3 regions of the Streptomyces sp. NPDC107654 genome follow, and region 3 is predicted to be linked to each of the others. Evidence: riboswitches for the same ligand, from Rfam matches in the RefSeq annotation. Region 3 holds a riboswitch; each other region holds the start of a gene.
The links. A riboswitch is a leader RNA that binds a small molecule or an ion and turns the genes downstream of it on or off. The one in region 3 is predicted to bind cobalamin.
Positions count from the first base shown of each region.

Region 1: another riboswitch for cobalamin. It lies ahead of nicT (Nickel transporter NicT); the one in region 3 lies ahead of metE (5-methyltetrahydropteroyltriglutamate--homocysteine S-methyltransferase).
Region 2: another riboswitch for cobalamin. It lies ahead of ACZ7N4_RS34935 (cobalamin biosynthesis protein); the one in region 3 lies ahead of metE (5-methyltetrahydropteroyltriglutamate--homocysteine S-methyltransferase).

Region 1 is NZ_JBVKBI010000007.1:326,641-335,987, reverse strand. Features, by position in the region: gene ACZ7N4_RS16025 (MIP/aquaporin family protein) at 1-529, opposite strand, end outside; gene ACZ7N4_RS16020 (hypothetical protein) at 619-909, opposite strand; gene ACZ7N4_RS16015 (SDR family NAD(P)-dependent oxidoreductase) at 953-1,618, opposite strand; gene ACZ7N4_RS16010 (DUF4328 domain-containing protein) at 1,651-2,367, opposite strand; gene ACZ7N4_RS16005 (DUF6445 family protein) at 2,464-3,150, opposite strand; gene ACZ7N4_RS16000 (DUF4142 domain-containing protein) at 3,406-4,128, shown strand; gene ACZ7N4_RS15995 (glycoside hydrolase family 13 protein) at 4,229-5,887, opposite strand; gene ACZ7N4_RS15990 (metalloregulator ArsR/SmtB family transcription factor) at 5,968-6,318, opposite strand; cobalamin riboswitch at 6,400-6,583, shown strand; gene nicT (Nickel transporter NicT) at 6,610-7,680, shown strand; gene ACZ7N4_RS15980 (nucleoside hydrolase) at 7,681-8,643, opposite strand; gene thrS (threonine--tRNA ligase) at 8,675-9,347, opposite strand, start outside.
Region 2 is NZ_JBVKBI010000031.1:52,235-61,581, reverse strand. Features, by position in the region: gene ACZ7N4_RS34950 (putative cobaltochelatase) at 1-1,012, opposite strand, end outside; gene cobN (cobaltochelatase subunit CobN) at 1,009-4,659, opposite strand; gene ACZ7N4_RS34940 (cobyric acid synthase) at 4,656-6,164, opposite strand; gene ACZ7N4_RS34935 (cobalamin biosynthesis protein) at 6,161-7,105, opposite strand; cobalamin riboswitch at 7,216-7,357, opposite strand; gene ACZ7N4_RS34930 (hypothetical protein) at 7,487-7,714, opposite strand; gene ACZ7N4_RS34925 (inorganic phosphate transporter) at 7,746-8,999, opposite strand; gene ACZ7N4_RS34920 (lysozyme) at 9,143-9,347, opposite strand, start outside.
Region 3 is NZ_JBVKBI010000006.1:292,968-302,314, reverse strand. Features, by position in the region: gene ACZ7N4_RS13905 (histidine phosphatase family protein) at 1-342, opposite strand, end outside; partial or broken gene ACZ7N4_RS13900 (citrate/2-methylcitrate synthase) at 461-643, shown strand; gene metE (5-methyltetrahydropteroyltriglutamate--homocysteine S-methyltransferase) at 732-3,050, opposite strand; cobalamin riboswitch at 3,219-3,447, opposite strand; gene ACZ7N4_RS13890 (3-hydroxybutyryl-CoA dehydrogenase) at 3,641-4,510, opposite strand; gene aceB (malate synthase A) at 4,507-6,099, opposite strand; gene aceA (isocitrate lyase) at 6,215-7,498, opposite strand; gene ACZ7N4_RS13875 (short-chain fatty acyl-CoA regulator family protein) at 7,880-9,313, shown strand.

The DNA of each region.
Region 1 (9,347 bases), on a different contig from region 3:
GGCCCCAGACGCCGCCGTGGAAGTACGGGGCGGGGAAGGTCGCGAAGATCGAGAAGGTGGCGTTGGTGTGCCCGTTCACCTTCGGCCCGGCCGCGGCCTGGTCGTAGGCGCTGATCGCGTTGTGGTAGACGAGGTAGACCAGGGCGGCGCCGGTGAGGGCGCCGACGACCTGCGCGAACCAGTACGGCAGGACCTTGGCCCAGGGGAAGCCGCGGCGGATGGCCATCGCCAGGGTCACCGCCGGGTTGAGGTGGGCGCCGCTGACGCCGCCGGCGACGTAGACGCCGAACACGACGGCAAAGGCCCAGCCCCAGGTGATGAGGAGCCAGTCACCGGCCGCGAGGAAGATCGTGGTGGCGGTCTGGGCGCGGCCCGAACCGGGCAGGGCGGCGACCGCCATCGCGACGACACCGCAGCCGAAGGAGATGAGGACGAAGGTTCCGAGGAACTCCGCCAGGCACTCGCCCAGCAGCCCGCCCCGGCTCCTGAGGCGGGAGGGTTTGACGAGCGCAGGGATGTCCACAGCCATGGAGGCCCCCTCAGAAGAGAGCATTGCGGCCAATGTCACCATATTGGCTCATAAAGCGACTCTTCGCAGGGTGACGGTCCCGTCACCGCTCAGTCCTGTACGGGCAGCCCCGGATGCGTGGCCAGGTAGAGCAGGTACGCGACCGCGGCGGCCGTGCCGAGCAGGGACAGCACGCCGCCGGCCACCGCCCGCGCCCGCCCGCCGCCCGCCCGGTGCTCGACGACGCACCGCACGAGCCCGGCCAGACCGGCCGGCAGGGCGACGCACGACACCAGGGCCCAGAAGGGGCAGCACAGCCAGCAGCCGACGGACACCGCACCGAGCCAGACCGCGATCTCCGCCCTCTGCCGCGGCTCCTCCGCCACCTGTGTCCTGTCCATGCGGGGCAGTCAAGCAGGCACCGCCGCCCGCGCCCGCGCCGGGTCAGCCGGCGAGGTCGTCGGCGTAGTGGCGGAAGCCGTGGCGGTCCCGGTGGAGGCTCCACAGGGTCTCGGCGAGGACGTCCGGGTCCTTGCGGGCGTGGCCCGCCGTGATCGCGCCCGGGATCACCAGCTGGGCGACGTGGATGCCCTCGCCGGCCAGCCGGTCGTGCAGCAGGTGGCCGTAGGCGCTCTCCGCGGCGAAGGCGATCGAGGTGCCGGCCCGCTCGGGATGGGGGACGGCGGCGCTCCCGCCGTTGACGAAGAGGATCGTGCCGCGCCCGAGCCGGCGCATCCCCGGCAGCACCTGCTGCACGGCGGCCACCGGCCCGTACACGGAGAACTCGATCGGCCCGACCAGGTCCCGGTGCCCGGTGTCCAGCACGGGCCGCATGAAGTCCCGGTGCGGCACCGGGCTGTACTGGAGCACCTCCACGGTCCCGAGGGCCTCGGCCAGCTCCCGCAGCGCCGCCGCCAGCGCCTCGGGCCGGCGCACGTCGGCGGTGAAGCCGCGCGTGGTGATCCCCTCGGCCGCCAGCCCGCCGGTGATCGCGTCCAGCCGGCCCCGGTCCCGGGCGACCAGCCCGACGGCGAACCCCTCCCGTCCGAACCGGCGCGCGACGGCGGCCCCGAGCCCCGGTCCGGCTCCCACGACGGCGACACTGCTCATGCCCGTCATCCGTACCCGCGCGGGCCGCAGCCTCACACCGGCTGCGGCAGCCGGTGCGGGGCGGCGGCCGCCCGCATCCGTGCCACCTGGGCGGCGGTGACCGCCCGTACGGCGAACGCGCCGGCGACGGCGGCGCCGACGACCGCCGCGTCACTGGCGAGCAGCGGCCACACCTCGGTGTAGGCGCGGGCGATGATCTCGTCGGTGGAGTCCTCGTAGACGATGCCCACCCCGCTGAGCATCCCGAGCAGCCAGAGCCCCCACCACACGTTCACGGAGGCGGGCAGCCGGCGCCCCGGGGCGGAAGCGCGGAACGCGTCGGCGACGATGCCGCGCGGGAACCACAGGTTGACGACCGGGACGATCCAGCCCGCGTACACCCAGATGCCGGCGTACCTGGGCGGCCGGCCGGACAGCAGGCGCGCGTTGTCCCGCAGCCGCACCACCCAGGAGAGGAAGAGCAGGGCGCAGACCAGCACGGCGGCACCGCCGAGGGACGTGACGAGGTGGTACGAGTCCTCCAGCGCGGTGAGCGGCCGGTGCACCCCCTCGCCCTGGTCCGGCGGCCCGGAGCCGGGTTCGCCGGCGAGAGCCAGCCGCGTCTCCCACACGCCCCGCGCCACCCAGGCGGCGCCCGCGAGCAGCAGCCCGGCGGCGGCCAGCCGTCCCGTCACCCGGACGTCCCGGTACGGCGTCGCCTCCCCGGCGGCCCGCTCCTGCCGCGCGGCCGGCGCGTCCTCGTGTCCCATCGCCCCTCCCCTTGCCGGTGTCCGGACTCTTCCCGGCCTCCTCCGGTGAGGACGACGGCGTGCGGCCCCCCGTTCCGCCCGGGGGGAACGTCAGGGTCAGGCCATCCAGAAGAACACGGCGGTCATCCGCTTCTCCGCCAGCGTCCGGCCGGAGTAACCGGTGGCGCTGTGCACCAGGTTGGCGTGGTACAGCAGCAGCCGGTTGTACCTGTGCGGGACGCGCACGTCCTCCTCGAAGGCGTCCGCGCCGACGTACCGGGTGCCGAGGGCCTCGACCAGGTTGGTGTGCGGGGCCTGGACGACGTTGCCGCCGAGCCGGCCGCCGGGCAGGGACTGGCGGTAGAAGCTGGTGCCGCAGTCCTTCGGCACGTCCGGGTTGAGGTAGAGCACGGCCGCGTACCGGCACAGGGCCCTGGAGTCGGTGTGCGGGCGGGGCGCGCTCTCGCCCTCGCCGACCACCTGGACGCAGTTGTGGTTGAGGGTGCCGCCGCCGGGCGTCCGCTGCACCCACAGCTCCTTCGCCCCGGTCGCCTTCTTCACCAGGCGCTCGATCCGGGCGAGTTCCGCCGGTTCCAGACCGGGCATGGCGCGCAGGCCGGGCCAGGTCTCGGAGGTGTACGGGTACCCCTCGACCCAGTCGTCCTTGGCCAGACACCGCTGCCGTACGGCGTCGGCGTCCGGCAGGACGTCGTCCAGCACCCAGTAGTCGCGGCCCTTGGTGGGCTTGCGGTAGGGCAGGACGGGCAGCGCGGCGGGGGTGCGCGGCGGTGGCTGTGGGGGCATGCGGCGAATCTAGGCGGCCGGCCGGTCTGCCTTCTCCCGGGCGCAGGTCAACCTTCTGCCCGGCAGCGGCCAACCTTTGGCCAAGGGCACCGGGGGATTCTTTACCCGGGGCCGCCGATCTTTACCCGGGACCGCTGAGAAGAATCGCCGTCGCGTCCGTACCGCTGTGTGTCCGAACCATGGGCGGGATCCCCAGCAGGAGGAACGGTGCGCTTTTCGCGGAACGCGACGGGAACGCTCTTCGTGGGCGGTGCCATGGCTCTGACCCTCGCGGCACTCGCCTACCCGGGCATGCTCGGCCTCGACACCGTCTCCAGCTCCCAGACGCGCATCATCGCCAACACCCAGTGGGGGCCGCTCACCGAGGGGGACCGGGACTTCGTGGTCAAGGTGCGGGCGGCGGGCCTGTGGGAGTACCCGCTCGGTCAGATCGGGCTGCAGAAGGGCAGCTCGAAGGGGGTCAAGACGGCCAGCGCGCACCTGGTGGACGGGCACGCGGCGCTGGACGCCTCCTGCCGCAAGCTCGCCCCGATGCTGAACATCACGCTGCCCAATGTGGCGAGCCCGCAACAGGAGGGCTTCGTGAACCAGTTGAAGGGCGAGAGCGGCAAGCAGTTCGACACCGACTTCGCCAACATCCTGCGGATGACGCACGGCTCGATCTTCAACACCATCGCGAAGATCCGTTCCACCACGAAGAACTCGCTGGTCCGCGCTCTCGCCGACCAGGCCAACGACACGGTTCTGGACCACATCACGGTGATGGAGAAGACCGGTCTGGTCGACTTCGACCAGACCATCTTCAACCAGACCACCCCGCCGAAGCTGCCCTCCTCCGACCTGACCCCGCCGGCCCCGCCGGCGGGCCAGCCGGAGGTGGTGCTCACCCCGCCGCCGACCGCCACGTCCACCCCGCTGGACCTGAGCGGCCTCCCCGGCGGCGGCACCGCCCCCGGCCCCAGCCCTTCGGCCGGTTAGGGCCTCGCGACGTCGCGCGTGGGGGAGTCGGCAACCGGCGACAACGCCGCAGACGTGCGTGCCGGACCCCGCGACCCCGGCACGTTCCGGACGAGAGGCCCTAGGCCAGCCACACCGTGGTGTCCGGCGGCAGCGCGCTCCCCTCCGGCAGCGGGGTGCTGCTGAGCAGGATCTCGCCCGGCGGCAGCGGTACCGGCTCGGCGGCCAGGTTGGTGACGCTGCGCCAGCCGTCGGAGCGGCTGAAGTCCAGCACACCGGCCGGCGCGTCCGGGGTCCAGGTCAGGGTCTCGCCCGCGAGCAGCTTGCGGCGCAGCCGCAGGGCCGTGCGGTACAGCTCCAGCGTGGAACCCTCGGTCCCGGTCTGCGCGTCGACGGCGTACGCCGCGAAGGACGCGGGCTGCGGCAGCCAGGAGGCCCCGGGCCCGAAGCCGTAACTGGGCCCGGTCGTCGTCCACGGCAGCGGCACCCGGCAGCCGTCGCGGCCCTTGCGGACATGGCCGGTCTGCTCCCAGATCGGGTCCTGGAGCACCTCGAAGGGCAGATCGGCGACCTCCGGCAGGCCGAGTTCCTCGCCCTGGTAGAGGTAGGCCGAGCCGGGCAGCGCCAGCATCAGCAGGGTCGCCGCCCGGGCCCGGCGCAGCCCGGCCGCCGCGTCGACCGCGGGCGCGGCACCGTCGGCGAGCAGCCAGGCGGCCGGGTCGGTGTCCGGCGGCAGCATCAGCCGGGAGGCGTGGCGTACGACGTCGTGGTTGGACAGCACCCAGGTCGCGGAGGCCCCGGCGGCCCGGGCCGTGGCCAGCGAGGCGGCGATGACGTCCCGCAGCTCCCCGGCGTCCCAGCGGGCCTCCAGGTACTCGAAGTTGAACGCCTGGCCGAGTTCGTCGGGGCGGGCGTACAGGGCGCGGCGGTCGCCCGGCACCCAGGCCTCGGCGACGGCCATGCGCGGCGGGCTGTACGCGTCGAAGATCTTGCGCCAGTCCCGGTAGATCTCGTGGACCTCGTCCCGGTCCCAGTACGGGTGGCTGCCCGGCGGCACCAGCGGCAGCGCCTCCTCGCCGGTCGCACCGAGGCCGCCGACGTCCCGCAGTGGCTCGGTGAGGTCTTTGGCCAGACCGTGGGCGACGTCCACGCGGAAGCCGTCCACGCCCCGGTCGGACCAGAACCGCAGGGTGGTGCGGAAGTCGGCGCGGACCTCCTCGTTGTCCCAGTTGAGGTCGGGCTGTTCGGGGGCGAAGAGGTGGAGGTACCAGTCCCCGTCGGGCACCCGCCGCCAGGCGCTGCCGCCGAACACCGACTGCCAGTCGGTGGGCGGCAGCTCCCCGTGCGCGCCCCGCCCGGGCCGGAAGACGTACCGCTCCCGGGCGGCGGAGCCGGGTCCGGCGCGCAGCGCCTCCTCGAACCAGGGGTGCAGGTGGGAGGTGTGGTTGGGGACGATGTCCACGACGACCTTGAGGCCGAGCCGGTGCGCCTCGGCGACCAGGGCGTCGAAGTCGTCCAGGGTGCCGAGGCGCTCGTCGACGCCGCGCGGGTCGATGACGTCGTAGCCGCCGTCGGCGAGTTCGGAGGGGTAGAAGGGGCTCAGCCACAGGGCGTCCACGCCGAGCGTGGCGAGGTGGTCCAGACGCCGGGTGACACCCCGGAGGTCACCGAGGCCGTCTCCGTCGGCGTCGGCGAAACTGCGCGGGTACACCTGGTAGATGACGGCCTGGCGCCACCAGTCGGGGTTCCTGGGCGAGAGGTCCGGCGAGCGGTCTGCCATACGGGCTCCCATGGGACGGACGACAGTACGGAATCTGTATCTGTCCACATTGCCCGGAAAGGGAACCTTTTCGTGGGCGGTCAGACCGTGCAGTGCTCCAACAGGCCCTGTACCTCCACGTCCACCACCCGGTACCGCACCACGCGCCCCTCCTTCTCCCCGGCCACGACCCCGGCCGCCCGCAGCAGCCGCAGGGCCTGGGAGACGGCCGGGTCGTTCATGCCCGTGGCGACCGCGAGGTCCGACACGGCGAGCGGCCCGGTGCGGTGCAGGGCGAGCAGCAGCGCGAGCCGGTTGGCGTCGGCCAGCAGGGAGAAACGGTCGGCCCAGGTGCGCAGGAGCCCCGCGTCGCCGATGGCGGCGATCGCCTCGCACACCCGGTGACCGTCGATGGTGCGACGGTCGGCTCGGTCGGCAGGCACGAGATGCATGCCCCCCATCCTCGCAGGCGCACTTTTGTGATCTTGCATACCTGCGCGGGTGCGCAGCTATGCAGGAAAGCGCGCACCCCTCTACGGTGGGCGGGCCGTGGTGTTCGGGAAGTCGATGCAAGGTCGACGCGGCCCTCGCCACTGTGATCGGGGAGTTCCCGTCCCGTCCGGCACCCGCCGGGCCACTGGTCGTACGACCGGGAAGGCAGGGACGGCGGACGTACGACCCGTAAGCCAGGAGACCGGCCACGGCACTCATGAAGTGATCCACGAGGTGCTGGAGCATGAACGATGGCCGATGCCACGACCTTCCGCTGGCGACGCGAGGACACCGTCAGGACGGCGGGCCTGATGGCGGTGATCATCGCCCTGCACGTCGTCGCCTTCGGCATCCTGTACCTCCTCGTGGCCCCCCGGCACTACAGGATCGGCACCGACGTCTTCGGGGTCGGTCTCGGCATCACCGCCTACACCCTGGGCATGCGGCACGCCTTCGACGCCGACCACATAGCGGCGATCGACAACACCACCCGCAAGCTGATGGCCGACGGCAAGCGGCCGGTGTCGGTGGGCTTCTGGTTCGCGCTCGGCCACTCCAGCGTCGTCGTCCTGCTGGCCCTGCTGATCGCGGGCGGCACCTCGCTCGCCGGCAAGGTGATGAACGAGGGCTCCACCACCCACCAGGTGCTCGGCTTCCTCGGTACGACGATCTCCGGCACGTTCCTCTACCTCATCGCCGCCCTGAACCTGATCGCCCTGGTGGGCATCCTGAAGGTCTTCCGGGCGATGCGCGCGGGCGCGTACGACGAGAAGGAGCTGGAACAGCACCTGGACTCGCGCGGCTTCATGAACCGGATCCTGGGCCGCCTCACCAAGTCCGTCTCCCGCCCCGGCCAGATGTACCCGCTGGGCTTCCTCTTCGGCCTCGGCTTCGACACGGCCACCGAGGTCACGCTGATGGTGATGGCGGGCTCCGGCGCGGCGGCCGGCCTGCCCTGGTACGCGGTGCTGTGCCTGCCCCTCCTCTTCGCCGCCGGGATGAGCCTGTTCGACACCCTCGACGGCACGTTCATGAACTTCGCCTACCAGTGGGCGTTCGCCAACCCCGTCCGCAAGGTCTTCTACAACCTCGCCATCACCGGCCTGTCCATCGCCGTCGCCTTCTTCATCGGCACGATCGAACTGGTCGGCGTCCTGCACGAGAAGTTCGCCCTGCACGACGCGGTGACCGGCTGGATCGCCGGCCTCGACCTCGACAACGTCGGCTACCTCATCGTCGGCCTGTTCGTGGCGGTGTGGGCGGCGGCCCTGACGTACTGGCGGCTGGCCCGCGTGGAGGAACGCTGGTCGGCCGCCGACTGACTACCGCTCCACCGTCTCCAGGTACAGCTTCACGTACCGATCGGCGTCGACCTCCAACGCGACGTCCACCAGCGCCGTCTCACGGCCCCCCTCGTGGATCTCCGACTCGCCCAGCCGGGGCCGCCGGTCGACGATGGTCTGGCCGCGGGTCGGGCCGGGGGCGAGGGAGACCTCGACCGGGAGCAGGCGGGTGGTGATGCCCTGCGGGTCGGCGACCGCGCACACCGCGCCGGCGTCGCCGAGACCGCCCGCCTCCTCGGCCTCCGGCGGCTCGCCCTGGTGGGCCGGCCGGTGGGCGAGGAGTTCGCCGGCCAGGCGGGTGCCCGGCTCGCCGCTCCCGCGCAGCCGGTGCACCTCGGCGCTGTCCACGACGACCTGCCGGAAGACGTCCAGGCCGTACATCGTGATCGGCACCCCGGCCGTGAGCAGGATCGCCGCGGCCTCCGGATCGTGCCAGACGTTGAACTCCGCGACCGGCGTGGCGTTGCCGACCTCCACCGCCCCGCCCATGAACACGATCCGCTCGATGTTCCGGGTCACCTCCGGGTGGGTGCGCAGGAGCAGGGCGATGTTGGTCAGGGGCGCCGTCGGGATCAGGGTGACCGGGCGCGGGGAGGCCAGGATCTCGCGGTGCAGGAGCGTGACCGCGTCGACGTCCACCGGGGTCCGGGCGGGCGCGGGCAGGCCCAGGTCGCCCATGCCGTCGGCGCCGTGCACGGGGGCGTGACGGGCGGGCTCCAGCAGCGGGCGCTCGGCACCCCGGGCCACCGGGATGTCGGGGGCGCCCGCCCGCTCCAGCACGGTGAGGGTGTTGCGGACCACGCCGTCCACGTCGGTGTTCCCGGCCACGCAGGTCACCGCCCTGAGGTCGAGTCCGGGGTGGCGCACGGCGAACAGCAGGGCCAGGGCGTCGTCGACACCGGTGTCGCAGTCGATGATCACGGGGATGGGCTGACCGGTCACGGCGGGCTCCTTCCGTCGTCTCGACCTTAGATCAGGCCCAGAGCGCGGTGCCGCGTGCCGCCACCCGTTCGGCGACGCGCCGCAGCAGCTCGCTCCCGGGCAGCGCACCGGGCCGGCGGCCGTCCCGCAGGCGTACGGCGGCCAGCCCGGCGCCGGCCTCCCGGGCCCCGATCACCGCCTGGTACGGCACCAGGCGCGCCGCGCGGACCCTGGCGCCCAGGGTCCCCTCTCCCGGCCCGGCGAGTTCGGCGCGCAGGCCCAGCGCGAGCGCCTCCCGGACCAGCGCCGCCGCCGGCTCCACCTGCTCCTCGGCCACCGGCAGCACCACCAGCTGCACGGGGGCCAGCCAGGCCGGGAACGCGCCGGCGTGGGTCTCCACCAGGTGGGCGACGACCCGTTCGACACTGCCGATGACGCTGCGGTGCACCATCACCGGCCGGTGCTTCGCGCCGTCGGCGCCGATGTAGCGCAGGTCGAAGCGGGCGGGCTGGTGGAAGTCGATCTGCACGGTGGACAGGGTGGACTCGCGGCCCGCCGGGTCCGCGATCTGCACGTCGATCTTCGGGCCGTAGAACGCGGCCTCGCCCTCCGCCTCCTCGTAGGCCACCCCGGCCTCCGCGAGGGCCTCCCGCAGCAGCCCGGTCGCCCGGCGCCACAGCTCCGGGTCGGCGACGTACTTGCCGCCCGCGCCGGGCAGCGAGAGC
Region 2 (9,347 bases), on a different contig from region 3:
TCCCGGCGTACTGCTCCAGCGTCTCGTCCAGCTTGTCCTCGTCCAGACCCGGCGCGTCGAACGGGTTCCGCCGCCGCCGGTGCGGCAGCGCCAGCAGCGCCGCCTGCCGCACGTCCTCGGCGAGCACGTCGGTCCGCCCGGCCCACGCGGCCAGCGCGGTGGCGGTCCGCGCCATGACGATGTCGGCGCGCATCCCGTCCACCTCGAAGGCCGCACAGGTCGCCGCGATCTGCTTCAGCGCACCGTCGCCCAGCCGCACCGACGGCAGCAACGCCCGCGCGGCGGCGATCCGCTGTCGCACGGCGGCCTCCTCGTCGGCCCAGCGGGCGGCGAAGGCACCGGGGTCGTCGTCGTACGCCAGCCGGCGCCGGACGACCTCCACCCGCTGCTCCGGCTCACGCGAGGCCGCGACCTCCACGGTGAGCCCGAACCGGTCCAGCAACTGCGGCCGCAGCTCGCCCTCTTCCGGGTTCATGGTGCCGACGAGGAGGAACTTCGAGGCGTGCCGCACGGACACGCCCTCGCGCTCCACGTACGAGGCCCCCATCGCCGCCGCGTCCAGCAGCAGGTCCACCAGGTGGTCGTGGAGGAGGTTGACCTCGTCGACGTAGAGGATCCCGCGGTGCGCGTCGGCCAGCAGGCCCGGCTCGAAGGCCTTCACGCCCTCCGCGAGCGCCCGCTCGATGTCCAGCGCGCCGACCAGCCGGTCCTCGGAGGCGCCGACGGGCAGCTCGACCATCCGCGCGGGCCGCTCGGTGCCGTTGCCCGCCTCGTGCGGGCCGTCCGGGCACGAGGGATCGGGCGAGGCCGGGTCGCACGAGAACCGGCACCCGGGCACGACGGCGACCGCGGGCAGCAGCGCCGAGAGCGCCCGCACCGCCGTCGACTTGGCGGTGCCCTTCTCGCCGCGCACCAGCACACCGCCGACCGCCGGCGACACGGCGTTCAGCAGCAGCGCGAGCCGCAGGTCGTCCTGGCCGACGACGGCCGTAAACGGGAACGGGGTGGTCACTGGTCGCCCTCCAAGTCGCCTTCCAGCTCCAGGTAGGTGGCGCGCAGCCGCTCCAGCGTGTCCGCGTCCGGCTCCGCCCACAGCCCGCGGTCCGCCGCCTCCAGCAGGCGCTCGGTGATGCCGCGCAGCGCCCACGGGTTGGACTTCCGCATGAAGTCCCGGTTCTCCGGGTCGAAGACGTACTCCGCGCTCAGCTTCTCGTACATCCAGTCGTCGACCACGCCCGCCGTCGCGTCGTAGCCGAACAGGTAGTCCACGGTCGCCGCCATCTCGAAGGCGCCCTTGTAGCCGTGCCGGCGCATGGCCGCCATCCAGCGCGGGTTGACCACGCGGGCCCGGAACACCCGGTGGGTCTCCTCGCCCAGCGTCCGGGTCCTCACCTGATCCGGTACGGCCGAATCGCCCACGTACGCCTCCGGGTTGGCACCCGTCAGGTGCCGCACCATGGCGACCATGCCGCCGTGGTACTGGAAGTAGTCGTCGGCGTCGACCAGGTCGTGCTCCCGCGTGTCGACGTTCTTCGCCGCCACCGCGATCCGCTTGAACGCGGTCTCCATGTCCCCGCGCGCCGCCCGCCCGTCGAGCCCGCGCCCGTAGGCGTAGCCGCCCCAGACGGCGTACACCTCGGCCAGGTCGGCGTCGCTGCGCCAGTTCCGGGCGTCGATCAGCGGCAGCAGACCCGCGCCGTACGCCCCCGGCTTCGAGCCGAAGACGCGGGCCGTCGCGCGCCGCCGGTCACCGTGCTCGGCCGCGTCCTCGTCCACGTGCGCCCGCACGTAGTTGGACTCGGCCGGCTCGTCCAGCTCCGCCACCGCCCGTACCGCGTCGTCGATCAGCCCGACCACATGCGGGAACGCGTCCCGGAAGAAGCCGGAGATGCGGACCGTGACGTCGATGCGCGGGCGCCCCAGCTCCGCCAGGGGAACCACCTCGAAGCCCGTCACCCGCCGCGAGGCCTCGTCCCACACCGGGCGGCAGCCCAGCAGCGCGAGGATCTCGGCGATGTCGTCGCCCTGGGTGCGCATCGCGGACGTGCCCCAGACCGTCAGGCCCACGGACTTCGGGTACGCCCCGGTGTCCTGGAGGTAGCGTGCGACCAGGGAGTCCGCCAGCGACTGGCCGACCTCCCAGCTCAGCCGGGACGGAATGGCCTTGGGGTCGACCGAGTAGAAGTTCCGGCCCGTCGGGAGGACGTTGACCAGGCCGCGGGTCGGGGAACCCGACGGGCCCGCCGGGACGTAGCCGCCGTCCAGCGCCCGCAGGATGTGCCCGATCTCGTCCGTGGTCCGCGCCAGCCGCGGTACGACCTCCTCGCACGCGAACTCCAGCACGGCGACCGCCTCGGGGAGTTCCGCGCCGAGCGCGCCCCGCAGGACCGCCGGGACGACCGCGCGGTCCCACGCCCGCGCCTCCATCTCCTCCACGATCCGCCGGCACAGCCGCTCCAGCAGGTCGATCGCGTCGGACGCGGTCCGCGCGGGGCCCTCGACCAGGTCCGTCAGCTCCACCGGCACCTTCACCGGGGCACCCGGCTCGGCCAGCAGCTCCTTCTCCACCATCCCGAAGTGGGCCGCCAGCGAAGCCCGCAGACCGGGCAGCGCGTTCGCCCGCCCGCCCCACACCTGCGAGGCGCGCAGCACGGCCAGCACCAGGTTCACCCGTGGTTCGCCGGCCGGCCCGCCGCCGAGGATGTGGAGCCCGTCGCGGATCTGCACGTCCTTGATCTCGCACAGATAGCCGTCGATGTGCATGACGAACTCGTCGAACGCGTCGTCGTCCGGCTGCTCGTCCACGTGCAGGTCGTGGTGCAGCTCCGCCGCCTTCACCAGCGTCCAGATCTGGGCGCGGACGGCCGGGGCCTTCGCCGGGTCCAGGTCGGAGACGAGCGCGTACTCGTCCAGCAGCTGCTCCAGCTTGGCCAGGTCACCGTAGGTGTCGGCACGCGCCATCGGCGGCACCAGGTGGTCGACCACCGTGGCGTGCCCGCGCCGCTTGGCCTGGGTGCCCTCGCCGGGGTCGTTGACGATGAACGGGTAGACGAGCGGCAGGTCGCCGAGTACGGCGTCCGGGGCGCACCCGCCCGACAGGCCGAGGCCCTTGCCCGGCAGCCACTCCATCGTGCCGTGCTTGCCCATGTGCACGATCGCGTCCGCGCCGAAGGAGTTGTCCAGCCACCGGTACGCCGCCATGTAGTGGTGCGACGGCGGCATGTCCGGGTCGTGGTAGATCGCGATCGGGTTCTCGCCGAAGCCGCGCGGCGGCTGGATCATGACGACGACGTTCCCGAACCGGAGGCTGGCCAGCACGATGTCGTCGCCGTCCACGTAGAGGCTGCCCGGCGGCTCGCCCCACGCCTCGGTCATCGCGTCCCGCAACCCGGGGTCGAGCCTCTCGAACCACGCCCGGTAGTCGGCCAGCGGCACCCGCGCGGGCGCCGCGGCCAGCTGCTCCTCGGTCAGCCACTCGACGTCGTGGCCGCCGGCCGCGATGAGGCGGTGGATCAGCTCGTCCCCGCCGGACGGGTACTCGGTGAGCCCGTACCCGGCCTCCCGCAGCGCGTCCAGCACCCGTACCGCCGACGCGGGCGTGTCCAGACCGACCGCGTTGCCGACCCGGGAGTGCTTGGTCGGATACGCGGTGAAGACCAGGGCGACCTTCTTCTCGGCGTTCGGCTTGTGCCGCAGCCGGGCGTGCCTGACGGCGATCCCGGCCACGCGGGCGGCCCGCTCGGGGTCGGCGACGTACACCGGCACCTCGTCGGGTCCCTGCTCCTTGAAGGAGAACGGCACGGTGATCAGCCGGCCGTCGAACTCCGGGATCGCCACCTGCATCGCCGCGTCCATCGGGGACAGCGCCGCGTCGGACTCCTCCCACGCGGCCCGCGAGGAGGTGAGGCAGAGGCCTTGCAGCACGGGGACGTTCAGGTCGGCGAGCGCGCCGATGTCCCAGGACTCCTCGTCGCCGCCCGCCGATGCCTGCGAGGCGTGCGTGCCGCCGGCCGCGAGCACGGTGGCCACCAGCGCGTCGGCACGGCCCAGCAGCTCGTACAGCCCGGGGTCCGCGCCGCGCAGCGAACCGCAGTACACGGCGAGGGCGTTGGCGCCCTGCGCCTCGATCGCCTCGCACAGGGTGTCCACGAAGGCGGTGTTGCCGCTCAGTTCGTGCGCCCGGTAGAACAGCACGCCCACGGTCGGCCGGCCGTCGACGACGGTACGGTCGCCGTGGACGCCGAACTCCGGCATCTTCCGCGGCTCCTCGAAGCCCTCTCCGGTCAGCAGCACGGTGTCCGACAGGAACCGGGACAGCTCCTGCAGGTTCGCGGGGCCGCCCTCGACCAGGTACTTCAGCGCCTCCGCGACCACACCGGCCGGCACCGACGACTCCGCCATCAGCTCGGCGTCCGGCACGGTCTCACCGCCCAGCAGCACGGTCGGGATGCCGGACGCCTTCAGCGCGGCCAGCCCGTCCTCCCAGGCCCGCTTGCCGCCCAGCAGCCGGACGACGGCCAGGTCCGCGCCCTCGATCAGGCCCGGCAGCTCCCCGGCGACGTCGACCCGGGTGGGGTTGCCGATGCGGTAGCCGGCGCCGGAGGCCCGGGCCGCCAGCAGATCCGTGTCGGCGGTCGACAACAACAACACTGTGCTCATGCGGGCGCTCCCGGTGGAATGAAAGGCAGTCCTTGCGGCGCGCCCGACTCGATGAGCCGCCACAGCGCGTCCGTGTCCGCGTGCTGTTCGATGAGGTCGCCGAGCCGGTCGAGCTGCTCCTCGCGCAGCGCGGCGAAGGAGGTGTCCGGCGCGGGCACGAAGCGGCGGCCCGCGGCGGCGGCCACCTCGCGCAGGAAGGCCCGGCGGAAGCCGTCCGACTCCAGCGAGCCGTGCCAGTGCGTGCCCCAGGTCTGGCCGACCCGGCAGCCGTCGAGGAAGGGCTCGCCGCCCTCGACGGTGGCCACGCCGTGGTGGATCTCGTAGCCGTCGACCCGCTCGCCGAGGGCCTCGCCACGGGGCCGGGTGAGGGTCTTCTCGCGGGCGAAGCGCACCCGGACGGGCAGCACGCCGAGACCCGGGACGGCTCCGGCGCGGGACTCGACCTCGTCCTCGATGTGCTCGCCGAGGATCTGGAAGCCGCCGCAGACCCCCAGGACGGGACGCTGTTCGGCGGCCCGCCGTACCAGCGCGTCGGCGAGTCCGCGCTCCCGCAGCCACTCCAGCGCCCGTACGGTCCCGCGCGTGCCCGGGACCACCACGAGGTCGGCGTCCGCCAGCTCCTCCGGCCGGTCCACGAACCGCACCACGACGCCCGGTTCGGCGGCCAGGGCGTCCACGTCGGTGAAGTTGGACATCAGCGGGATCGCGCACACGGCGACCCGCAGCACGTCCTCGCCGACCGGGGGCGTGACGGTGGACTCCCGTACGGTGCCCCGCAGCGACACGCGCAGCCCGTCCTCCTCGTCGATGCCGAGCCCGTGCCGGAAGGGCAGCACACCGTACGTCCGCCGCCCCGTCAGGTCCCGGAGCATGTCCAGCCCGGGCTCCAGCAGGCCGACATCGCCCCGGAACTTGTTCACCAGGAACCCGGCGACCAGCTCCTGGTCCTCCGGTGAGAGCAGGGCGACGGTGCCGAAGAAGGACGCGAAGACGCCCCCGCGGTCGATGTCGCCGACGACGAGCACGGGCAGCCGCGCGTTGCGTGCGATGCCCATGTTGACGATGTCCGTCCGCCGGAGGTTGATCTCGGCCGGACTGCCCGCCCCCTCACAGATCACCGCGTCATACGTGCCCCGCAACTCGGCCAGGCAGTCCAGCACCGTGCCCAGCAGCCGTTGTTGGCGCCCGCCGTGGTACCCGCGTGCGCTCAGCTCGCCCACCGGCTTGCCGAGCAGCACCACCTGACTGCTCTGCTCGCCGCCGGGCTTGAGCAGCACCGGGTTCATCAGCGCGGTCGGCTCGACCCGGCAGGCCTGCGCCTGCATCGCCTGCGCCCGCCCGATCTCGGCGCCCTCGCGCGTGACGAACGAGTTCAGCGACATGTTCTGCGCCTTGAACGGCGCGACCTTCACCCCCTGGCGTACCAGCCAGCGGCAGATGCCGGCCGTCACGACGCTCTTGCCGGCGTCGGAGGTGGTGCCGGCGACGAGGAGACCACCGTTCACTTCCCGCGTCCTTTCAGCAGCCGGCGTGCGGTGAGCGTGCCGGCGAGGGCGAGCAGGCCGACGCGGCGGGAGAGCCGTACGGCCCGGTCGATGTCGGTGACCCGGACGGGCCGCCCGGCGGCTCCGTTGAGGACGGGCCGGTGCTCGACCCGGCCGCCGTAGGAGAGCGTCCCGCCCAGGCGTACGCCGAGGGCACCCGCGAAGGAGGCCTCCACGGGACCGGCGTTGGGGCTGGGGTGCCGGCGCGCGTCGGCCTTCCAGGCACGCAGGGCACCCAGCGGATCGGGTCCGGCCGCGGCGGCGAGCACGGCGGTCAGCCGGGCACCCGGCCAGCCGGCGACGTCGTCGAGGCGGGCGGAGGCCCAGCCGAAGCGCCGCAGACGGGGGGACTTGTGACCCACCATCGCGTCCAGGGTGTTGACCGCCCGGAACCCGAGGAGCCCCGGGACCCCCGCCACGGCACCCCAGACGAGGGCGCCGACGACGGCGTCCGAGGTGTTCTCGGCGACCGACTCGACCACGGCCCGGGCGACACCGTCGGCGTCCAGCGCCTGCGGGTCCCGGCCGCACAGGTGGGGCAGCCGCGCCCGGGCGGTCTCGATGTCCCCGGCCTCCAGGGCGCGTCCGATGGCGCGGGCCTCGCGGGCGAGCGAGGTGCCGCCGACGACGGCCCAGGTGGCGGCGGCGGTCAGCGCGACGGAGGCGGTGGGGGAGGGGCGTACAGCGCGTGCGGCGAGTGCGCCGAGCGCGACGGCGCCACCGGCGCACACGGTGGTGTGCAGGGCGCCCCAGCCGCGGTGGTCGTGCCACAAGGCGCCTTCCACGGCCCCGGCCGCCCGGCCGAACACGGCGACCGGATGCCCGCGACGGGGATCGCCGAGGAGCAGGTCACCGAGGACGCCGGCGGCGGCGCCGTACGCGTATGTGCGATCGGCACCCATCGGCTCAGCCGGCCGTGGGCACAGGAACGGGCCTGACAGCCCTGGTGCTGGTCCTCGATCGGCAGCCGAGCATGGCGATATGTGTCCTCACTCAGGGTGTCCGCGCCCTGGTTCGACGTGCATCGGCGGTGAGAGTTCCTGGCTCCCGGGAAGTTCTTCCCCGGTGACAGTGGCGGGACCGCGCCGGATTCGCACCGGCTTCCTCTCCTGCCGCCGTTGATGGCCTGGGCAGTCCACCACGCGCCCGGAAGGGCCGTCAACTTGCCTTTGACCTGCGTGGGGACAGTGTGCTGATCCCCACACCGCGGGGCGCGCGGGGTCTGCCGGGGTACGGCAGAGGCTCCCCGCACGGCGTGCGCGGGGAGCCTTTCGGTGGTGTGGTCAGGCCTTGGCCACGATCAGGTTGATGCCGTACGCCACCGCCGCCGCGCAGGCCGCGAAGCACAGGTAGGCGCCGGTGACGGCGAGGGCGGCGGAGTCCCCCTGGGCCGTGGCCTTCTCGCGCCGGTTCAGGCCCGCGATGCCGAGCGTGAACAGGGTCACCAGGCCCACGGTGACCACGAGGCTGACGCCGAACACGGAGCCCAGGGCTGCCCAGTCGATCTTCATAGTGCTTCCTTCGCTAACCGGGTGCTCGGGGTCAGACCGCGGCGGCCGGCGGGGCGGCCGGAGCCGGTTCGGCGGGGGCGGTGGCCTGCTGCGGGAACGTGAGGTCCACATCGGCGGCGACCGTGCCGGTGGGCGGCGGGATCACGGCGGCGATGGCGGTCGTGACCACACCGGCGGGCTCCTCGGTCTCCTCGACCACGTTGGTGTGGTCGACGACCTCGCGGCGGGAGATCTTCCAGATCGCGGCGGACGCGGCGACCAGGAAGACGGCGACCACGGCGGTGCCCCAGTCACCCAGGTCGGTGACGGCCTCGGCGCCCGCGCCGACCAGCGCGGCGGCCGGGAGGGTGAGCGCCCAGGCGACGAACATGCGGGTCGCGGTGGACCAGCGGACCACACCGCCCTTGCGGCCCAGGCCCGCGCCCATCACCGAGCCGGAGACGACGTGGGTGGTGGAGAGGGAGAAGCCGAGGTGGGAGGAGGCCAGGATGGCGGTCGCGGCGCTGGTCTGGGCGGCGAAGCCCTGGCGCGGCTCCAGGTCGGTCAGGCCCTTGCCCATGGTGCGGATGATGCGCCAGCCGCCGATGTAGGTGCCGAGCGCGATGGCCAGGCCGGCGGAGAGGATCACCCAGGTGGGAGGGTTGGAGCCGGGGGCGATCGAGCCGCCCGCGACGAGGGCGAGGGTGATGATGCCCATCGTCTTCTGGGCGTCGTTGGTGCCGTGCGCGAGGGAGACCAGGCCGGCGGAGGCGATCTGGCCGGCGCGGTAGCCCTTGCGGGTGGCCTCGCCGTCGGCGGTGCCGCCGATGCCGTAGGAGAACCGGGTGGCCAGCAGCGAGGCGAGGCCCGCCACGATCGGCGCGGCGACGGCCGGGAGCAGCACCTTGGTGACGAGGACGTCACCGTGGACGGCGCCGAAGCCGGCGGAGGCGACGGTGGCGCCGACCAGGCCGCCCATCAGGGCGTGCGAGGAGCTGGACGGCAGGCCCACGAGCCAGGTCAGCAGGTTCCAGAGGATCGCGCCGACCAGGGCGGCGAAGATGACCTCGGGACGGATGCCGGTCTCGTCGACGAGACCCTTGGAGATCGTGTTCGCGACCTCCACGGAGAGGAAGGCGCCCACGAGATTGAGGACGGCGGACATGGCGACCGCGATCTTCGGCTTCAGGGCGCCTGTGGAGATGGTGGTGGCCATCGCGTTCGCGGTGTCGTGGAAACCGTTCGTGAAATCGAACGCGAGAGCGGTTGCCACCACTATCGCGAGGATCAGCGAGAAGCTTTCCATTTACCCAGGCAATCGTTCGAGGTCATTGGCGGGTCGAACGTAGGCAACCTGGGTGAACGGAAGATGAACTGAGACGGGCGTGAGGATGTCCGTCACGCGCGTACGAGGCTCCGCTCCCCTCTCCCGGCCCAAGCGCCCCTTGGCTAGCGGCCGCGGGCCAGGACCCGCAGCCTGCTCAGGGAGCCGTTGAAGAGATTCTGGTCACCCGGCAGCCGGCCCTTGGTGCCGTACTGCCAGAACGTCCAGTACCGCCAGCCGCCGGGCAGGGCGCCCGGTCGCGAGGTGCCGTGACGGGCGATCCACAGGGCGTGCGAGGAGGAGAAGGCGCGACTGTTGCCGGTGCACAGC
Region 3 (9,347 bases):
TACGGACTCACCCCCGTGCGGTGCGCTGCACGGGTCCGTGAGCCAGTGGGCCACGGCTTCCGGTTCGGCAGCCGCCACCGCCTCCAGCGTGCGGCCTCGCCAGCGGCCCACGTCCAGCCCGGCCAGCTCCGGCGTCTCTCCGCCGTCGAGGCCGAGGGCGCTCGCCGTCTGCCGACAGCGCGCACTCGGGGACACGACCACGCGCGCGGGCACGGACAGTGACCCGGCGCCCGCACGGGCGCGAGCCGTGCCGGTGTCATCGATCGAGTCGCCGTCGTAGAACCGGGCCGTTCGCAGTGATGGGCTCGTGGCCGGTGAGACGAAGGTGACGCGACTGGTCACGGGGCTGCTCCTGCTGTCGGTGTCATGGGGCGTGGGTGCCCACCGCCTTGCGGGACTGCCGGGTCGCGGTCGTAGTGTGCACGGCCTGCTGGACGGCCTGAATAGGCCCTCTCGGTACCACCGCGTCTACAAGCACGGCGACTCCCGCGTGCCCATCATGCGGGATGCCCTGATCTTCGTGATGAGCCGCGTCACCGGCTGGACCGCCCACATCACCGAACAACTCGCCCGCAACGCTTTGATCCGCTCTCTCGTCTCGTACGCAGGGCCGGGCCAGCGGGCGGTGCCGACGGCCGAGTAGGGACACATGGCTGCCGGCGCGCTGTCCGGCGGAGAGCGCAGGGCCGAGGCGCTCGTGGCGCCCCGGCCCCGTTCCGTGTCCGGTCAGGTTACGAGGCAGACAGTTCGGCGCGGACGGTGCGCGCGGCGGCGACCAGGTTCTCCAGGGAGCCGCGTGTCTCGGGCCAGCCGCGGGTCTTCAGACCGCAGTCGGGGTTGACCCAGAGCCGTTCGGCGGGGATGGCCTGGAGACCGGTGCGCAGCAGGTCCGCCACCTCCTCGGCGCTCGGCACGCGAGGCGAGTGGATGTCGTACACACCGGGGCCGGCCTCGCGCGGGTAGTTGTGGGCGGCGAGTTCGCGGGCGACCTGCATGTGGGAGCGGGCGGCCTCCAGGCTGATGACGTCGGCGTCGAGGTCGTCGATCGCTTGGACGATGTCGCCGAACTCGGCGTAGCACATGTGAGTGTGGATCTGAGTGTCCGGGCGAACCCCACTGGTGGTGAGGCGGAAGGCTTCGGTCGCCCAGGCCAGGTACTCAGCCCGGTCGGCGGCGCGCAGGGGAAGAGTCTCGCGCAGTGCGGGTTCATCCACCTGGATCACCGACGTCCCGCCCGCCTCCAGGTCATTGACTTCGTCGCGCAGGGCCAGGGCGACCTGTCGGGCGGTGTCGGCGAGGGGCTGGTCGTCACGGACGAAGGACCAGGCGAGCATGGTGACCGGGCCGGTGAGCATGCCCTTGACCGGCCGGTCTGTGAGCGACTGTGCGTACGTCGTCCAGCGGACGGTCATCGGCTCGGGGCGGGAGATGTCACCGGCCAGGATCGGCGGGCGGACGTAGCGGGTGCCGTAGGACTGGACCCAGCCGTGCTGTGTGGCGAGGTAGCCGGTGAACTGCTCGGCGAAGTACTGGACCATGTCGTTGCGCTCGGCCTCGCCGTGCACCAGGACGTCCAGGCCGGTCTTCTCCTGGAAGGTGATCACCTCCTCGATCTCCGCCTTGATCCGTTCCTCGTAGCCGACCGTGTCGATGCTGCCGGCGCGCAGGCCGGCGCGTGCCACGCGCAGTTCACCGGTCTGCGGGAAGGACCCGATGGTCGTGGTCGGGAGGAGGGGCAGACGGAGGTGGGCGCGCTGGGCCGCGCAGCGTTCGGCGTAGGGCTGGGAGCGGCGGGCGTCGGCGTCGGTGACCGCGGCGGCGCGGGAGCGCACGGCCGGGTCGTGGGTGATGGGCGAGCCTGCCCGGGAGACGAGATCGGCACGGTTGGCGGCCAGTTCGGCGGTGATCGTGCCGGTGCCCTGGGCGAGGCCCTTGGCGAGGGTGACGACCTCGCGCGTCTTCTGCCGGGCGAAGGCGAGCCAGCGCAGGATCTGCGGCTCGATGTCCCGTTCCGCGGTGGCGTCGAGCGGGACGTGCAGCAGGGAGCAGGAGGCGGCCACGTCGACGCGGTCCGCCAGTCCGAGCAGGGTGCCCAGGGTGGAGAGGGACTTGGCCAGGTCGTTGACCCAGATGTTGCGGCCGTTGACGACTCCGGCCACCAGGCGCTTTCCGGGCAGACCGCCGACGGCGGCGAGGTCGTCCAGGTTGGCGGCGGCGGCCCCGGTGAAGTCCAGGGCCAGGCCCTCGACCGGGGCTTTGGCGAGTACCGGGAGGGCCTCGCCGAGCCGGTCGAAGTAGGACGCTACGAGAAGCTCGGGCCGGTCGGGGAGGGCACCGAGGTCACGGTAGGCACGGGTGACTGCGTTGAGTTCGGCCGGGTTGCGGTCCTGGACGAGGGCGGGCTCGTCCAGCTGGACCCACTCAGCGCCCGCGGCCCGCAGGTCGGCGAGGACTTCGGCGTACACCGGCAGCAGGCGGTCCAGCAGGGTGAGCGGCTCGAAGTCGCTCGGGGCGCCGGGTGCGGGCTTGGCCAGCAGGAGGTAGGTGACCGGACCGACCAGCACGGGCCGGGCGGTGAGGCCCAGGGCCAGGGCCTCCTTCAGCTCGGCGACCTGCTTGGTCGCGTCGGCGGCGAAGACGGTGTCCGGGCCGAGTTCGGGGACCAGGTAGTGGTAGTTGGTGTCGAACCACTTGGTCATCTCCAGCGGTGCGACGTCCTGTGTGCCGCGGGCCATGGCGAAGTAGCCGTCGAGCGGATCGGCGTCCACGGCCTCACGGTGGCGTGCGGGGATCGCGCCGACCATGACGGTGGTGTCCAGGACGTGGTCGTAGTACGAGAAGTCGCCGGCGGGCACCTCGTCGATGCCGGCCTCGCCGAGCTGCTGCCAGTTCGTACGGCGCAGGTCGGCGGCGGTGGCACGAAGGGCGTCGGCGGTGACGCGGCCCTTCCAGTAGCCCTCGATCGCCTTCTTCAGTTCCCGGCTCTGTCCCTGGCGGGGGTAGCCGTACACGGTGGCCCGTGCTGCCGCGGCTGCGGGCTTGGTGTTCACGGAGATCTCCTTCGCGAGATGAATCCCTGAGATCCCGGGGACGGGACGAGAGCGCGAAGGGGTGACGGAACCGGACGGACGCGAGCCGGCGCCGGCAAGGCGCGGTCCTCCGCCTGGTGTGTTCGCCGACCCGCCCTCGAGGTCACCGGGATGTCCGCGCACGGGTGGTCCGGACGCGGGCAGTTGGCAGGTCTTCGGACTCGCGGGCACGTCTCGTCGTACGAAGTCGTACGAGACACCTACTGGCCGTCGCTTCCCAGGCCCTCCTCGGACCCAGTGCGTATGACGGCGGTCGTTCCCGCTCACCGCTGCGGGGCAGTCCCGGATTCCCACCGGGTTCCCTCTTACGACGCATCCCGCCTGGCGGACGGGGCGAACCAGCTGCACCGGCCAGCCTACGGTGTCACCGTCAGGGAAGAGAGCGGGACGTCCATCATCTGGATGGTGAGGCGGACCACATCGCGCCGGGCAGGCCACAGGGCGGGAAGCCCGCCGCACACGCGCTTCCCGCCCTTCCCCTGTCACGCCGCGCGGGGACCCTCACCCCTGCGGCGGCGCGAGCCCCTCAGCCCCCGCGTCGTACCAGGCCCTCAGACCCGGTCGTAGGTGTGGAACCCCCGGCCGGTCTTCCTGCCGAGCAGTCCCGCCTCCACCATCCGCTGGAGCAGCGGCGGAGGCGCGTAGAGCGGCTCCCGGAACTCGGCGTACAGCGACTCGGCGATCGAGGCGACGGTGTCCAGGCCGATCAGGTCCGCCAGCCTCAGCGGGCCCATCGGGTGAGCGCAGCCCAGCTCCATGCCGGTGTCGATGTCGGTGGCCGTGGCGAAGCCGGACTCCGCCATGCGGATCGCCGACAGAAGGTAGGGGATGAGCAGCGCGTTGACGACGAACCCGGCCCGGTCCCGGGACCGGATGACGGACTTTCCGAGGACGCGGGCCGCGAACTCCTCGACGATGGCGGTCGTGTCGGCCGATGTATGCAGCGATGTCACCACCTCCACCAGTGGCAGCACGGGGACAGGGTTGAAGAAGTGCAGTCCCACGACCCGGTCCGCGCGGCTCGTGGCCATGCCGAGCCGCATGATCGGGAGGGAGGACGTGTTGGTGGCGAGAACGGCGGCAGGGTCCTCGATGATCTTGTCGAGAGCGGCGAACACCTCCGTCTTGGCGTCCGCGTTCTCCACGACGGCTTCGACGACGAGCTGCCGGTCGGCCAGGTCCTCCAGATCGCCGGTGAAGACGAGCCGGATGAGGGCGTCCTGCGCGGCAGCCTGCTCCAGCTTGCCCCGCCGTACGGCGCGGTCCAGCGAGGCCGCCACCCGGTCCCGTGCGGCTCGGGCCGCGACCGCGTCCACCTCGCACACCACGGTGTCAAGCCCGGCCCGTGCGCACACCTCGGCGATACCGGCGCCCATCTGACCACCGCCCACGACACCGACGCGCCGAATGACCCCGCTCATGCTCCGGCCCCCGTCCGGCGCACAAGGTGCCGGCTGTAGGCGTCAGGGGTGAAGAAGAGAGGAAGTTCGCCCGCCAGAGCCGTCCGTTCGAAGAGCGCGCGGACCTCCTGGACATCTGCCCAGGGATACTCGGCCCCGAGCACGGCGACCTCGTCGTCGAGCAGCGCGAGGACCGTCTCCCGGTCGATCACCCGGTGTCGCAGCCACTGCCAGACCTGCACCCGGGCGATCTCGGCGGTGGCCGCGTCCTCCATGAGCCCGTACAGGGCGACGGCGCCCTGGCCGCGCAGCCAGGCGGCGAAGTAGCGCAGCGCGACGGCGATGTTCGTGCGGACGCCCTCGGCGGTCGGGGGGCCGCTGATGCGCCGCACGGACAGCAGGTCGGCCGCCGTCACCTCCACGTCGTCCCGCGTCCGGTCGATCTGGTGGGGGCGTTCGCCGAGGACGTCGTCGAAGACCTCGCGGCAGACGGGGACGAGGCCGGGGTGGGCGACCCAGGAGCCGTCGAAACCGTCTTCCGCCTCACGTTCCTTGTCCAGCCGGACCTTGGCGAGTGCCGCCTCGTGGGCGGCCGGGTCCTTGTCCGGCACCTGTGCTGCCATGCCGCCGATGGCGTGGGCGCCGCGCTGGTGGCAGGTGCGCACGAGGAGTTCGGTGTAGGCGCGCATGAAGGGGGCGGTCATCGTGACCTTGGCGCGGTCGGGCAGGAGGAAGTCGGTGCGGTGGCCGAAGGTCTTGATCACGCTGAACAGGTAGTCCCAACGCCCCGCGTTGAGGCCGGCGCTGTGCTCGCGCAGCTCGTAGAGGATCTCCTCCATCTCGAACGCGGCGGTGATCGTCTCGATGAGGACGGTGGCGCGGACGGTGCCGCGGGGGATGCCGAGCAGGTCCTGGGCGGTGACGAAGATGTCGTTCCACAGGCGGGCCTCGTAGCGGTTCTCCAGCTTGGGCAGGTAGAAGTACGGGCCGTGCCCGGCGTCGATCTGCCGCTGGGCGCAGTGGAAGAAGTACAGGCCGAAGTCGACGAGTGCGGCGGGCACGGGGCGGCCTTCGTACTCCAGGTGTTCCTCGTCCAGGTGCCAGCCGCGCGGCCGAACCATGATAGTGGCGAGCTGTTGGCCGAGCCGGTACTCCTTGCCGCCGGGTGTGGTGAAGTCGATGCGGCGCTCGATGGCGTCGAGCAGGTTGAGCTGGCCGTCGATGACGTTGTTCCAGGTGGGTGCGGTGGCGTCTTCGAAGTCGGCCATCCAGACCTTGGCCCCGGAGTTGAGGGCGTTGACCGTCATCCGGCGGTCCGGCGGGCCGGTGATCTCGACGCGGCGGTCGGTCAGCCCTGGTGCGGGTGGCGCGACGCGCCAGGTCCGGTCGGCACGGATGGCGGAGGTAACCATCGGGAAGTCGAGCGGGGAGCCCGATGCCAGCCGCAGGACCTGCCGGCGGCGCTCCCTCATCAGGTCGCTCCGGCGTGTGCCGAAGGCTGCGGCCAGGCGGCCCAGGAAGTCCAGGGCGGCGGGCGTGAGGATCTCGTCGTGACGATCGCCCACGGGTGCGAGAACGCGGACGTGGTGGGTCAGGGCGCTGGTGGACATCGCTTCTCCTGCGGGCAGGGCGGGGCGGGCGGGTGCGGGATGCGGGGGTCGGACCGGGACGGTCGTACGACCCCCGGACACCCGGGGCAGACCGGACAGGTCCCGAAGGGCCGGCCTAGTGGAACTGCTCCTCCTCCGTGGAACCGGCCAACGCGGTCGTCGAGGAAGCGGGGTTGACGGCGGTGGAGACCAGGTCGAAGTAGCCGGTGCCGACCTCCCGCTGGTGCTTGACGGCCGTGAAGCCCTGCGCCTGCGCGGCGAACTCCCGCTCCTGCAAGTCGACATAGGCGGTCATGCCGTGCTCGGCGTAGCCACGGGCGAGGTCGAACATGCCGTGGTTGAGGGAGTGGAAGCCGGCCAGGGTGATGAACTGGAAGCGATAGCCCATCGCGCCCAGCTCCCGCTGGAACTTGGCGATCTGGTCATCGTCCAGCGCGGCCTTCCAGTTGAAGGAGGGCGAGCAGTTGTAGGCGAGCATCTGGTCCGGGTACTGCGCGTGGATCGCCTCGGCGAACTCGCGGGCCTGGCCCAGGTCAGGGGTGCCGGTCTCGACCCAGATCAGGTCGGCGTACGGGGCGTAGGCCAGGCCGCGGGCGATCACGGGCGCCATGCCGTTGCGGACGCGGTAGAAGCCCTCGGCGGTGCGCTCGCCGGTGACGAACTCGGCGTCGCGCTCGTCGACGTCGGTCGTGAGCAGGTTGGCGGCGAGCGCGTCGGTGCGGGCGATGATGACCGTGGGCACGTCGGCGGTGTCGGCGGCGAGGCGGGCCGCGTTCAGGGTGCGGATGTGCTGGGAGGTCGGCACCAGGACCTTGCCGCCGAGGTGGCCGCACTTCTTCTCCGAGGCGAGCTGGTCCTCGTAGTGGATGCCGGCCGCACCGGCCGCGATCATCGCCTTGGTCAGCTCGAAGGCGTTCAGCGGACCGCCGAAGCCGGCCTCCGCGTCGGCGACGATCGGCGCCAGCCAGTCCGTGGTGTCGCCGGCGTCCTCGGCGGTGGCGATCTGGTCGGCGCGCAGCAGCGCGTTGTTGATCCGACGCACCACCTGCGGCACGGAGTTGGCGGGGTAGAGGCTCTGGTCGGGGTAGGTGTGGCCGGCCTGGTTGGCGTCGGCCGCGACCTGCCAGCCGGACAGGTAGATGGCCTGCAGACCGGCCTTCACCTGCTGGACGGCCTGTCCGCCGGTGAGCGCGCCGAGGGCATGGATGTAGTCCTGCTCGTGCAACTGGCGCCACAGCCGTTCGGCGCCGCGCCGGGCCAGGGTGTGCTCCTCGCGGACGCTGCCGGAGAGCCGGACGACGTCCTCGGCGCTGTAGGTGCGCTCGATGCCCTGCCACCGGGGGTCGGTGGCCCAGCGTCGGGCCAGTTCCTCGGCTGTCTGCGTCCTCGCTTGTGCCATGACGGTCACCGTCTCTCGGTTTGTGCAGATTGCCAATTCCGCCTGTCCTGCGACGGGTGTGGCACTGCGTGTCGAATCGCTGTGATGCGGCCCGCCGTCATCCCGGGAGACGAAGGTGAGCAATGCTGCCGGGCGCAGACGTCGCGGATGCCCGGGGCTCCGACGTCAGGGCAGTGAATCGTGCCCCGGTCCCGAGAGGCGTCTGCCGGGTCCGGCGGGCCGCACTATGACTCTGACACTGGCACTCAGTGCCATCAAGCTTGGACAGTAGCCAACTTCTGCGAATCTTCGGGCAGCGTTCTGCCAAGTCTGCGAATGCTCCTACCACCAGTTGATCCCGTACCATCACCAGACCAAATCCCCGGCAGGGAGGAACGGGCGGTGAGCAAGACCTACGCGGGGGCGCGGTTGCGGAGACTGCGTGAGGAACGCGGAATGAGCCAAGCGGAGTTCGCTCGTTCTCTGGGCCTTTCCCCCAGCTATCTGAACCAGATGGAGCACGACTCCCGTCCGCTCACCGTGCCGGTCCTGCTCAGGCTGACCGAGACCTACGGCGTCGACCCCGGGTTCTTCTCGGCACGCGACACGACCCGCCTCGTGGCCGACCTGCGCGAGGCGCTGACGGGAGAGATCACCGCCGCCAGGGTCACCCAGTCCGATCTGGCCGACCTGGCGTCCCGGATGCCCGCGGTCGCCCAGGTACTGGTCGAACTGGGCCGCCGCAACCAGCTCCTGTCCGAGCGGCTGGCCGGAGTGACGGACGGCCGGGACGGAGACCGGGGCACCGCGCCGTCGCCGCACGAGGAGATCCGGGACTTTTTCTACCGTCGCCAGAACTACCTCCACGAGACCGACCTCGCCGCCGAGCACCTGGCCGACGAGATCGGAGTACGGCCCGGCGAGGTGATCGGGGCCCTCACGGCCAGGCTCGCCCGATCTCATGGCGTTCACCTGGCCGCGGAGCCGGGCGAACGGCTGCACCGCTACGACCGGCGGACTCGCACCCTCCACCTGTCCCCGCGCCTGCGGCCCGGCCAGCGTGCCTTCCGCATGGCGACGCAGCTCGCCCTGCTGGAGTACGACGAGGGCCTGGGCAGGCTGGCCGAGGAGGACTTCGAACCCGGTTCACCCGCCCACGCGCTCGCCCGCATCGGCATCGCCAACTACTTCGCCGCCGCGCTCATCCTGCCGTACACCGCCTTCCACACGGCGGCCGAGGAGTTCCGCTACGACATCGAGCGCCTCACCGACCGCTACGGCGTAGGCTACGAGACCGTCTGCCACCGCCTGAGCACCCTTCAACGCCCCCGCCAGCGCGGCGTGCCCTTCTCCTTCGTCCGGGTCGACCGGGCCGGCAACATGTCCAAACGCCAGTCCGCGACCGCGTTCCACTTCTCACGGGCCGGCGGCACCTGCCCGCTGTGGAACGTCTACGAGTCGTTCGCCGCCCCCGGCCGCATCCACGTCCAGATCGCCGAGATGCCCGACGGCCAGCGGTACCTCTGGACGGCCCGAGCGATCACCCGGCACCGCGGTGCGTGGGGCGAGCCCGGCAAGACGTACGCCATCGGCCTGGGATGCGAGATCCGCCACGCCCATCGCCTCGTCTACTCCGACGGCCTCGACCTCGACAACGCCCCGGCCGCCACGCCCATCGGCATGGGCTGCCGGGTCTGCGAACGCCTCGCCTGCCCCCAACGCGCCGCACCGCCGCTCGGCCGCGCCCTGCGGATCGACCCCGACAGCAGCACCTTCGTCCCTTACCCGGTGATCGGCCCCGACGCCCCATCGGATCGCGGGGCGGCCCGGGCGTAGGGCCGGCGTCGGAGAACGACCACACGATGCACGC